DNA from 2 places in the Peribacillus sp. CSMR9 genome. Region 1 is predicted to be linked to the other one. Evidence: riboswitches for the same ligand, from Rfam matches in the RefSeq annotation. Region 1 holds a riboswitch; the other holds the start of a gene.

The links. Region 1 has a riboswitch for FMN ahead of ribE (riboflavin synthase). Riboswitches for the same ligand answer to the same signal wherever they lie in the genome.
Region 2: linked by a shared signal. The riboswitch ahead of N9I19_RS06985 (ECF transporter S component) and the one ahead of ribE (riboflavin synthase) in region 1 are both predicted to bind FMN.

Annotation. Positions count from the first base shown of each region.
Region 1 covers NZ_JAOPHO010000006.1:55,425-61,853, reverse strand. The annotation lists gene N9I19_RS06050 (DHH family phosphoesterase) at 1-44, opposite strand, end outside; gene ribH (6,7-dimethyl-8-ribityllumazine synthase) at 521-991, opposite strand; partial or broken gene ribB (3,4-dihydroxy-2-butanone-4-phosphate synthase) at 1,066-1,704, opposite strand; gene ribE (riboflavin synthase) at 1,723-2,361, opposite strand; FMN riboswitch at 2,508-2,638, opposite strand; gene N9I19_RS06030 (tryptophan-rich sensory protein) at 2,894-3,574, shown strand; gene megL (methionine gamma-lyase) at 3,592-4,767, opposite strand; gene N9I19_RS06020 (DMT family transporter) at 4,933-5,826, shown strand; gene N9I19_RS06015 (DEAD/DEAH box helicase) at 5,935-6,429, opposite strand, start outside.
Region 2 covers NZ_JAOPHO010000008.1:35,634-42,062, reverse strand. The annotation lists gene N9I19_RS06995 (hypothetical protein) at 1-709, shown strand, start outside; gene serA (phosphoglycerate dehydrogenase) at 826-2,400, opposite strand; FMN riboswitch at 3,480-3,616, shown strand; gene N9I19_RS06985 (ECF transporter S component) at 3,783-4,364, shown strand; gene N9I19_RS06980 (ferredoxin) at 4,503-4,751, opposite strand; gene N9I19_RS06975 (YpbB family protein) at 5,041-6,105, shown strand; gene N9I19_RS06970 (RecQ family ATP-dependent DNA helicase) at 6,105-6,429, shown strand, end outside.

The sequences.
Region 1 (6,429 bases):
CAGCCGACTCCATCTAAATCATTATGTGTAAAGAGATGGTACACACAAACCCCTCCTAATAACTAATAATTTTACTTTTCCCTAAAGACAGGAATTTCAATTGCAATCTTTACAATTGTAGCATAATCATATCCGCATATTTTATCATGCTTTCATTACGCGATGCTTTTGTTCGGTTTTTTTTTCGAAAAACCACTAATGATTCATTATTTCATAGAAATTATACCCAAATATAATGAAAACACATTACTTTGAAATTGTATTTCCATGTCTTCCTTTAAAACTGACAGGGCAGCACAGTTAACCTTTAATGATTCAGACATCTCCCCGTTAGTGACTACTTAAAGTCTTACCCTATCCATCTTTCTAGGTCCCTCCCAATAAGTGGCCATATCCATTTTCAAGATTGTCCATACAACAGGGGAAAAATAGGAAGTCACAAATGCTTCATTGACCTTAAAATCCGGCACATCAAAAAGCCGCAGGGAATGTTATTCCCTGCGGCTTTCCTGATGTGAAATCACTGTTCTATCAATTTTCCAAGGTTGGCCATTTCAATGGCACTAACGGCAGCTTCATAGCCTTTGTTACCTGATTTTGTTCCGGCACGTTCAATGGCTTGTTCAATGTTCTCAGTTGTCAACAAACCGAAGATAACCGGTACACCTGTGTCCAAAGAAACGGAAGCCATGCCTTTAGCTGCTTCATTGCAGACATAATCATAATGTGAAGTGGCACCCCTGATTACCGTTCCAAGTCCGATAACCGCATCGTATTTACCCGTATTCACAAGTTTCTTCGCAATTAACGGAAGTTCGAAAGCACCCGGCACCCACGCGATGTCAACATCATTTTCATCAACGCCATGACGCTTAAGGCCATCCAATGCCCCTCCTAAAAGCTTGCTTGTGATAAACTCATTAAATCTTCCTACCACGATTCCGACTTTCAATCCTGATCCTATTAATTGTGCTTCAATAACTTTCCCCATGTCCAATTCCTCCTAATTTTAAAAAACATTTTTTTCATTTAAAGATTAATTTCGCTAAAAATCCTTCAAGCATTCGGGATGTTCAGTTCAAGTGCCTGTTTCCCGATTGTATCACTTTGTTCAAGATACCGAATCAAATCGGCTATCGTAATGAACTTCAGGTTAAATTTCCCAGCGATGACTTCTAAATCGGATACGCGTGCCATCGATCCATCATCATTCATGATTTCACATATGACACCAGCTGGAGCGGCACCGCATAATTTTGCCAAATCCACCGAAGCCTCCGTATGTCCTGCCCTCCTTAATACGCCGCCTTCTTTAGCGACTATCGGAAAAGTGTGACCAGGCCTTTGAAAATCTTCAGCAACCGAATCTTCTTTAAGAAGCTCAAGAATGGTCAAGGACCGTTCAAAAGCACTTATTCCTGTGGAAGTGCTTTTATGATCGACACTAACCGTAAAGGCAGTACCATGATGATCGGTATTTTCTCCTACCATAGGATGCAGGTTCAATTTCCCTGCCAGTTCTTCTGTAATGGTTGTACATATCAAACCTCGTCCATGAGTCGCCATGAAATTGATCGCTTCCGGCGTAGCCTTTTCGGCCAACAAGACGAAATCCCCTTCGTTTTCACGGTCTTCATCATCGGATACGATTACTACCTTGCCAGCTTTCAAATCCTCGATCGCTTCTTCAATTGTATGGAACATCATTACACCGCCCTTTTATTAGAATCCGTGCTCTGCCAAAAACTCTAAATTCAGTCCTGGTTTTGAATCGCCATTTTTCATTTGATGTATAATATATTTCCCTATCATGTCGTTTTCAATGTTAACGATATCGCCAGCCGCTTTTTGTCCCAATACGGTGTCCTGATGAGTCAATGGAATCAGAGATACAGTCAAAAGGTTTCGTTCAATTCCAAATATCGTCAGGCTCGTTCCATCAATGGCTACAGAGCCTTTTGGAATGCAAAAGGCACTGAGCCCTTCTTCCAATTGGATTACATAATATACGGCATTTTCTTTTCGTTCTTTTTTTATGATTGTTCCGGTCCCGTCGATATGACCTGAAACAAAATGACCGCCAAACCTTCCCTGTGCACTCATGGCTCGTTCGAGATTCACAGGTGATCCCAATTTTAACGTCCGGATCGAGGAAGCTTTGACCGTTTCCGGCATTACGTCGACCGTAAACAAACTTTTCGTGAAGGACGTTACCGTTAAGCAGACCCCGTTGACTGAAATACTATCCCCCAGATGAACATCTTCAAGGATTTTTTCAGAACGGATCGACAACTCCATACTGCTTTTCCCTTTTTTCAAGGAATGGACGGTACCGATATCCTCGATGATTCCCGTAAACATGTTTTTCCCCCTTTTATAAAATATAAAAAACCCCTTAGGATGACCTAAGGAGTTAACAGGAGAAATGAGTGAAAAAAACTGTATACCTAAAAGGCCTAATATTTTCTTTTTTGAAAAATTAGGCGTACGTATACACTTGGGTTCCACACGTCCTTCTCCCATCCAGACTTTACTGTCGGCTTTGGAATCTCACCAAATCCTGCCTTTATCAGGCTCGCGGGCTTAGAATTTCTTCATCACCGCCGGTTGGGATTTTCACCCGACCCCGAAGGACTAAAATAATATGAATCTTTGAATATTTTATCACCTTAAAGTGAGGATGTAAAATTTCTAAACTTAAATGGTTCATTTGTTACAGGAACTCCCTCACTTTATGGAAAAATGAAATTCCGCTCCAAGTAACTTCGATGTGCTCCAAAAGGTTAACCGGGCCTAATTGGTGGAATAGGTTATAGGGATTACAATTCAAACAAGGAGGAAGCCCAAGCTTATTGCCATCAACAATTTGCTTTTCTTTCTATTCGTCGTCACGATGAATTTTTTAGCCAATTTCCTGCCTTTGAACGGCCGAACATCTGGAGAGATTTCCGATAAACTGGATGTCCTCTTCACTCCTGCCGGTTATGTATTTTCCATATGGGGTTTAATCTATTTTCTGCTCGCCATCTGGGTATTCAGGCAGTTTTTAAGTAAACATCAAAACAGCCCTGCCAATAAGGCATCCTTCCCTTGGTTCGCTTTAAGCTGTGTCCTAAATGGCGCTTGGCTTTTGGCTTGGCATTACGAACGATTTTTGTTATCCGTATTCATTATCATTGCTCTTTTGGCTATATTATTGGTCAGTTATACAAGCATTAAAAAAGTGGAGCATACTCCTTTCGACCTATTTCCGTTTTCCGTTTATACCGGCTGGGTGAGTGTTGCAGCCATCGCCGACATTTCTTATTACCTTACCTATATCGAATGGGACGGTTTTGGGATTTCCAGTGTAGCTTGGACGATCGTTTTGCTGATTGCAGCAACAATCCTGGCCTTTGTCTTTTCTGGTAAAAACCGGGATTGGTGCTATCCTCTCGTATTCGTTTGGACGTTCATTGGCATCCGGATCCGAAATGGTGCGCCCTGCCAGGTAATCACAGACATTTCTTATATTCTGGCTGCTCTCCTTTTTATCGTGTCGATCACGACCTTCATTAAAAATCGGAAGAACTGATAGGGAAATCTGGTGGTCTAAAAAGCTTGCTGAAGATCGTGCCAGATGTCCTGCCAAGCTTCAAGGCCAACTGAGAGACGGACCAGTTGGTCACTGATGCCCATTTGTTCCCGCGATTCTTCAGGAACGGCAGAATGCGTCATGGTAGCGGGATGCTGGATCAATGTCTCGGCATCCCCTAGACTGACGGCAATTTTGATAAGTTTCAATTTATTGAGGAATTCCTGTGCATCCTGTTTTGTACCATGCAATTCGAAAGAGATAAGGCCGCCTCCGTGTTTCATCTGTTTTTGCATTATATAATGATCCGGTGAAGCTTCATCACCTGGATAATATACCTTTTTCACCTTTGGATGTTTCACAAGTTCATGAAAGATGTTCATTGCATTGGCTGAGTGACGGTCCATCCTGACAGGCAAGGTCTTTAACCCCCGCAATAGTAACCAGGCATCGAATGGTGAAATGATTCCACCGATATCCTTCTGTGTAGTCCCAGCTACCTGATTAATAAAGTCCTTCTTACCAACGACAAGGCCCGCAACGACATCCCCATGTCCGCAAAGATATTTCGTAGCACTATGAAGGACGATATCACACCCATATTCAAGGGGTCTCTGTAAGTAGGGTGTCGAAAACGTATTATCGACTACAATCGTCACATTATATTCCTTCGCTACTCTCACTACCATCTGTAAGTCAATCATTTTCATCGTCGGATTGATCGGGGTTTCTACATAAATGCAGGTCGTTTCCGGCCGAATCATTTTCCTTACCTTTTCTTCTGTATCCATTTCACAAAAATCATGAGTGATGCGGTATTTATTTTTCATTAACTGCAGAAGGCCAAAAGTACAACCATATAAACCCTGTGAACACAGGATGTGGTCATCCGTTTTAGTTAAGGCAAAAAGCACCGCAGAAACTGCAGCCATACCTGATCCGAAAGCAAGGCCAGCTTCCCCGCCTTCCAAAGCGGCAATCTTTTCTTCCAGCACTTGTACCGTCGGATTTCCAAGGCGTGAATAAATATATCCATCTTCTATACCGGCAAAACGCCGTTCCCCTTGCTCGGCCGTTTCAAAAGTGAATGTTGAGGTTTGGAATAATGGTGTTGCCAAGCTTCCTAAATGCTTCTTCGAGTCATATCCTTCATGTATGACTGCCGTTTCAAACTGTTTATACTTTCCTGTCATAACATCTCCTCCTAACCTATGTCTATTGATATCATATGTCAAAAATCCACATAAAGGAAGCGTTTTCATACATAGATATCCCTGTTGTAAAAACCCATAATTTAGTATGTGTGATATAATTTCACAATCTGGTATTTATAGTTGAAGACTTCGGGAGGGCACAAGATGAACAAATTCATTTTTGGTTTTCTGGTCATTTTAACGACTGCGTTAATGGGTTCTTCATTCGCTATAGGAAAAATTGGCTTAGCGTATACTTCCCCAATGTTACTTGCAGCGATTCGGTTCATCCTAGCAGGTTTCATCATGGCCATTGTCGTCAAGCTCATCAAACGCCCGCATCCAAAAAAGATCAAGGATTGGTCAAAATTGAGTATCATCGGTTTTTTCCAGACGGCTGGTGTAATGGGATGCATCTTTGTAGGTTTAAGGACCATTTCAGCCGGGGAACTTTCGATCTTGACATTCATGAACCCATTATTAGTGGTCATTTTTGGAACGCTATTTCTTAGAACGATTTACACCTTGCAACAATGGTCGGGAGTTTTGCTCGGTTTTATTGGCGTTTTTATCACAATGGGGGCACATCTTGATTTGAAGACCGGTACTCTTCTTGGATTAATGTCAGCCATTTCGTGGTCCATTGCGACCCTATTGATGAAAGTTTGGGGACATACCTTCGACACTTGGGTCATGTCAGCCTATCAAATGCTGTGCGGAGGTTTTCTCCTGCTCATTGGATCATTTCTTTTTGAACAGCCCTTTTTCAAGTTTTCCCAGGCATCCATCCTTATTTTGTTATGGCTGGCCATCATGGCATCCATCGTTCAATTTTCTGTTTGGTATTTCCTATTACAAAAGGGGGATTCAGCCAAAACGAGCGCCTTTCTATTTCTAGCTCCCTTTTTTGGTGTCCTATCTGGCTACCTCTTGCTGGATGAGCCTGTTCACTGGTACGTTGCGGTTGGAGGTTCACTCATTTTCATCGGCATATTTTTGGTTAACTGGGAATCCCACCATACAGTGGAAAAGGCATGTAGAGTGGATTCTGCAAAATGAATATCCACTTTAATTTCAAGACGAGAAGGAGTTCAGGCATGTTTGCGGATTGTATCTGACTCCTGCAAAAAAAAGAGACAGCCGCAACGGCCATCCCTTTTCCCCAACTCATTCATCGACTACGATGTTTCCACCATAGAAAGTTACTCTCGTTAATGGAATCTCCAGTTCACGAGCCATTTTTTTCAACTCTCGCTCTTCTCTTTCCGTTACGATTGAAATAACAGTGCCATCTGCACCTGCACGCCCTGTTCTCCCTGATCTATGGATATATTGATCGATGTTGTCAGCCATATCAATATGAACGACTGCTGTGAGGCCTTTTATATCTAGCCCTCTTGCCGCTACATCCGTTGCGATCAACATCGGGGATTTTCCGGAACGAAGCTTGCGCAGCGCCTTCTCCCGGTCGACTTTATTGGATTCCCCGTGAAGCACACCCATTTCAACACCTTTATAACTCAGCTTTTCATGTAGGACGCTCAGCTCTGCTATATCGTTAAGGAAGGCAAGGGCCTTCACATCTTTAAGTCTTGTGATTTTCTCAAGAATCTTGGATTTTTCCCGTCTCTCTACAACAAAGTAAAGATGGTCCACTTTCGA
Region 2 (6,429 bases), on a different contig from region 1:
AATAAAACTCAAACATAATGACGAATCGAATACACTGAATCGGTTAGTTAACCAAATGTCCGATATCGATGAAGAGCAATATGGGCTATTTGACTATTTTCCGCTTGATATAAAGATTAGCCAAGGAAAAGATATGAACACTGCTAATATTGACTTTCGAAAAAACAGCCGGCTATTGGATGATGATACACTTTTTCTCCACTCGATGGAAGAAACGCTTTCCTATAATAATATAGAGAAGATGACTTTTTCTACAGGTGGTAAACAAGGTGCAATGTTTGCACATGCAGGATTTTTAAAGGAGGCGGATATTCCTCATCAAAAAAAACGCACATACCTTCTTTACCAAAGAGATGAATCCTCTCCAAGGTTTCTTGTTCCAAGCAATCTGGATTATCAGGACTTCGAAGAGGCGCTTCAAGCTGGAAAAGGGAAGCAGGACATTGAGGGAATATCACCTGCAATCCCGGATGACCTGAATTGGGAAAGTATACGTTCAAAAGGAGATCTTGTGATCATTAATCTATCAGATCAAGCTGCTATTGAAAATAGCAAGGAATCCCTTCAAGCTTTAGAAGCCATTCTCTTCATTGCTAAGGATTTTGGTTTTGAAAAAGTGAAATTCGAAAATGCCCCTATTGAAGAGGTAGGCCAGCTGAATTTAACTGAAGACATAGTGGTGCCCAAAGCACCGAACCAAGTCAATTGATGCAGGGAGTTAGGCTAAATGATGGGGAGAAGTACATGTAATGGTGCTGAAAAGAACGTACATAATAAACACCCTAAAAGAAAAGTGCCCGCGCATGACGGGCACTTTTTTTCTTCTTATAATGAAATACGGGCCATGAACGTAATATCATCTATTTCCATTAAAAATTGTTTCATGTTGTCCTCTAAGGGTTCATCAAAGCTCAGAACCATGATGGCTTCCCCGCCAGCTTTTTTACGACCTACCTGCATTGTGGCGATATTCACTCCGTGGTCACCAAGGATCTTACCTACGTTACCAATAACACCAGGTTTATCGGTATGCTGGATATAAAGTAAATTCGATTCCGGATGAAAGTCGATTTTGAAATCATTCAAACTAACAATTCGAGAACCGTAATTTTCGATATAAGTTCCACTGATTGTTAATTCACGGTTGTCACCTTTTACTTTAAGGCTGATCAAGTTAGAGTACCCTAAAGAGTCCGTAGAGATTTTTTCACCAACTGTGATGCCACGCTCTTTTGCGATCAGCAGGGCATTCACTTCATTGACGGCTGCATCAACTCTTGATTTGAAGAAACCTGAGATCAGACTTTTTGTCAGAATCGCTGTATCGAAGTCCAATGATTCTCCAGCATACGTAACGGAGATTTCCTGAATTCCTTCTTTCATGCACTGAGAAGCAATGGATCCCATTTGCTGAACAAGTTGATAGAATGGTTGTACCTTTTCAAAGACTTCTTTAGAAATGGCTGGAAGGTTGATGGAACTTGAGACTGGATTTCCTTCGAAATAGGTCAATACTTCTTGGGCAACCTGTACGGCCACATTTAATTGGGCCTCTTTCGTAGATGCACCTAGATGAGGTGTAGCTATGACGCTATCCAGTTCAAGCAGTTTATGGCCAAGTGGAGGTTCTTCGACGAAAACGTCCAGTGCCGCTCCGGCAACATGTCCTTCAACTATCGCTTCATATAAGTCATCTTCATCCAGAATACCGCCACGGGCGCAGTTCAGTACATATATGCCTTTTTTACAGGTAAGCAGTTTTTCTTTATTGATCAATCCTCTAGTTTCATTCGTTAGGGGAGTATGCACAGTAATGATGTCTGCTTTAGGAAGCAATTCATCTAAGGGCAGGGATGTAACGGACATTTTCTTTGCACGATCGGCAGTAAGGAACGGATCGTAGACAATGACATCCATACCAAATACTTTAGCACGTTTGGCAATTTCCCCTCCGATACGTCCAAAGCCGACTATACCCAATGTTTTGCCGCGAAGTTCCGTTCCTGTATATGAAGAACGTTTCCACTCCCCATTCTTTAATGAAGCATAAGCTTGCGGAATATGTCGCATCATGGAGGCCATCATCGCAAATGTATGTTCTGCTGTTGAAATGGTATTTCCGTCGGGTGCATTAACCACGACAATTCCGCGTTTTGTCGCTGCGGGGATGTCTATGTTATCGACGCCGACACCAGCGCGTGCTATGATTTTCAACTGCGGCATACGGTTCATTAAATCTTCCGTTACCTTCGTTGCACTTCTTACAAGTATTGCATCAATTCGATCAAGTTCATTTGCCGCTTCTTCTACTGTCTTCTGAATAAGAAGAATATGGGATGCCTCTGATAGCGGTCCGAGTCCTTCTGGTTTGATGGCATCTGCCACTAAAATCCGATACATGCTAAACACCTTCCTAGGGGAGAATAATTATCTTAAATTTCAGTTAATTTTACAATTGAAATGGTAATTATGTCAATTTGACTTAAATGGATGTAAGCGCTTAAAACAATAATTATCATCCTGATCGTGTATGGAAGGCCGCCATAATATTGGCTTCCTCATCGATTGCTAAAAAAGAAAAATTATTTACATTATTCCGAATTATCATTTTGTATATCCAATTATTGTTTTAAACCTTTTAATCTATAAATGGACATTCACCATGACGATAGATATTCATCCTAACTGTATGTAACAGATGCTCAAAACCACTGGTAAGCCCAAAGTGGATTACTGGACCAAAGATAAAGTAAGTAAGTCTTAGCGGATTTGAGTACCGTAACAAGATGATCTTCATATTGGCTTCGAATCCGGCAAGGTGAACTCATGGCATTACGTAAGAGAAATGTAAGATCTTTGGTCCCACTAATCAAATTGGCGGCCAGACAGGAAGTATAGCGATTTATAATGCGGATCAACAGGATAAACAGAAAAAACTGGAGCGATTAAAACGCGTTGTCAGCCGTTTGCCTAAAAGAAAAGGCCTCTGATCAAAGAAAAAAATACATAAGGAGGAATCGAATTATTAAAAACTAGCTGTATTTAAAATAAGGAGATTTTAAAATGGGGCTTATAAACAGAAACGAATATCCCGAGGTGCTTGAACCAAAAGAGATTCAAGAAATGCTTAAGATAGGAAGAAGACAAACATATGAGTTATTAGCCAATGCTCGTTATAGAGTACTATAGGTCGGTAGGAATAATAAAATACCCAAGCATGTCTTTTTTAATTGGTTTGGAGCAAATGATAAAAAGGTTAAAGGCGGAAATTTATTTCTTGCTTTTTTAAATTTGCATGATAAAATCAAATAAATTAAGTGGTGGAGAAACGGTAGGTTTTTGGTAGGAAACTTGGTTGGAAAAGCGGGTTTTCAAAGGGGATTAGTGGAAACACATTAAATCGCCTATATGAATAAACTGCTGATACAAAGCTACTTAACGCACCTTTCGGAAACGAAAGGAAACTAAAAATTTTATAGGTCTATCTTCGGGGCGGGGTGCAATTCCCCACCGGCGGTGATGAAGGAAGTTCTCCTTCTAAGCCCGCGAGCCTTACGGGGCAGGATTTGGTGTGATTCCAAAGCCGACAGTATAGTCTGGATGGGAGAAGATGGAGGTTCCTGAGTGCGTTTCAACAGTCATTTGCTGATACGTTTGTTTGATGTAACCTTTAATTTATCCCTTTAATTCTATTGGAATTAAAGGTTTTTTTATTGAGCATCGACATCATTAAGGAACACTAACCTCTTTTCAGGTAGATCGGAAAAGAAGGAGAGAGAACTATGAAAAAGAATAAAGTGAAAAAAACGGTCACACTGGCAATGATGGGAAGCATTTCTTATTTATTGATGCTTTTGAATTTTCCGTTTCCAGGATTTCCACCTTTTCTGAATGTTGATTTTAGCGACATACCAGCATTGATGGCGGCATTGATTTTTGGTCCTATGGCAGGAATTCTAGTTGAATTCCTTAAAAACCTATTGGATTTAGTCATGACAGGGACCTTGACAGCTGTACCTGTGGGGCATATTGCTAACTTTATAGCTGGAATACTGTTTGTCTTGCCAACTTATTATGTATTTCAGAAAATCAATTCAAAAAAAGGGATGACGTTCGCTTTACTTGCGGGAACAGTTTCCATGGCAGTATTTATGAGTGTTTTAAACTATTATGTCTTTTTACCGGCTTATACCTTCTTTATGGGATGGGATGCAATGTCGGCACCCGAATCAAGAAAGCTAATCACGACGGCAATCTTGCCTTTCAATGTAATTAAAGGCGTGCTTATAACATCTGTATTCATGTTGTTGTTCATTAAATTACAGGCATGGATCAATAAGCAAACATTATATAAAAATGCTTAATGGCATTTACGATAGAAACATAAAAACAACCGATATCCAAATTCGGTTGTTTTTTATGTCCGTTTAATTTGGCAGGGGAAGATGCAATGAAATTGACCAAAAAAAAAAGCCATTCTCGATTGAAAATGGCTTGTATCTTTATTCGAATTTTAGTGCATCCCCGTCAAATGCCTCATCAGCAACTTTAATAGAATCCGTTGGACATCCTTCAAATGCATCCATCATGTCATCTATAAGTACATCTGGAATTTCAACGATTCCCTCGTTATCGTCAAGGGTAACAAATGCAATCCCTTCGTCATCATAATCATATATATCTGGTGCTGCTGCTCCGCAAGCGCCACAAGCGATGCATGTTTCTTTATCCACAATAGTAAATTTAGCCATGAATATAACCCCTCCTAAGTTGATAGACAACTGATAATCTTTTTATTTCAGATTATTATCTCTTTCTTATTGTAAGACCGAATGCCAAACTTTTCAATAGAAATTGTATTGATAATAACTATCATGTAGCAGGATGTCAACGAAAATCATCGAATAATTAACATGGCCCTTTCCATGATGCGTCATTTAGTCACATAATTTTCCTTGTATTCATCAATAATAACGGCGATTTTTGCAGTTTTTTGTTACAATAGGTTTATTGGATAAATGAAACAAGGATGTGAGTCCCATGAAAAATTATCTACAGGCAATCATTCTATATGCGATAAAAAAATTTCAAGGTGAACGTTCCATTTATGCTATATACCATATGCTTCAGGGGAAGAAGTCGTCACAAACAATCCAGGATGCCCATTTATTCGGGTTGACGAATATATTTGGGACAATACCACGATTTACCCGTCAGCAGTTAAATCAAAACATTGAACAGTTCCTTGACCATGAATACATAAATTTAACGGATAAATCAGATGCATTTGAAATTAGTATGCAAGGTGAGGGGATGTTAGTCGATTACTTCAATGATAATCCTTTTCCGAATTTTATAAATGGTTGGAAGTATCACAATATCACCCCGGTTTTCTGGGGAAGGTTAAACTTACTCATTCAAACCATATCCCATATTGTCCACAATGAAAGGCGTTTTTATCCGATACAAAGAAATCCCAAAATCCAATTTTTCGTAAAGGAATTTTTACATGCCAATCGTCAGGACCGAGAGTTGATTGCGCAACATCTATATGAAGAACTGATATCCCTTTTAGAAAGTCAAAGTGATTTGAAACGAGATGTTTTCATTATGAAATTAACTGGGACAAACAGGATTGGGCTTACGTTTGAACAGATTGCAAAAAGGAAAGATCTAGAAGAAGAGTTTATCCGCTTTACTTTCCTTGACTCGTTGCATCAAATGCTTTCTGAAATGGAAACGGGAACGGGTTACCCCCTTTTGTCAACGTTGATCTATGATTGGCAAAGGGGTGAAAATCCTCATTTGACACAATCTACACAAACTACTTTACGATACATCCAAGAAGGGAAAAACCTTGGGGAAATAGCTGAGGTCCGCCGATTGAAAGTCAACACCATTGAGGATCACCTAGTCGAAATTGTTCTATCGGATAAAAGTTTTCCGATTGCCGATTATGTGTCTCTCGACGATGAGAGGGAAATTGCAGCCGCTATTAATGAACTTGGTACGAAAAAGCTTAAGGCTATCAAGCAGATGGTCGATAATAAACAGATAAGCTTTTTCCAAATCAGGCTTGTACTTGCGAAAATAGGTGATGGATGATGAATATAGAACGTGTCCTAAAAGAAAAATTTGGATTTGATGAATTTCGTCCTGGACAAAAAGAAGTGATCGAATCATTGATGTCCGGACGTCATACATTAGCGATGCTACCCACCGGATCCGGTAAATCATTGTGTTATCAGCTGCCGGCTTACCTTTTAAATAAGACTGTCCTAATTGTCTCCCCATTATTATCATTAATGCAGGATCAGGCAGATCAACTGAAGATGAGTGGCGAAAAAAGCGTATTGACCCTCAATTCTTTTTTGACGCTAAATCAAAAAAGGAAAGCTCTCGATCGATTACATAGTTATCGTTTTATCT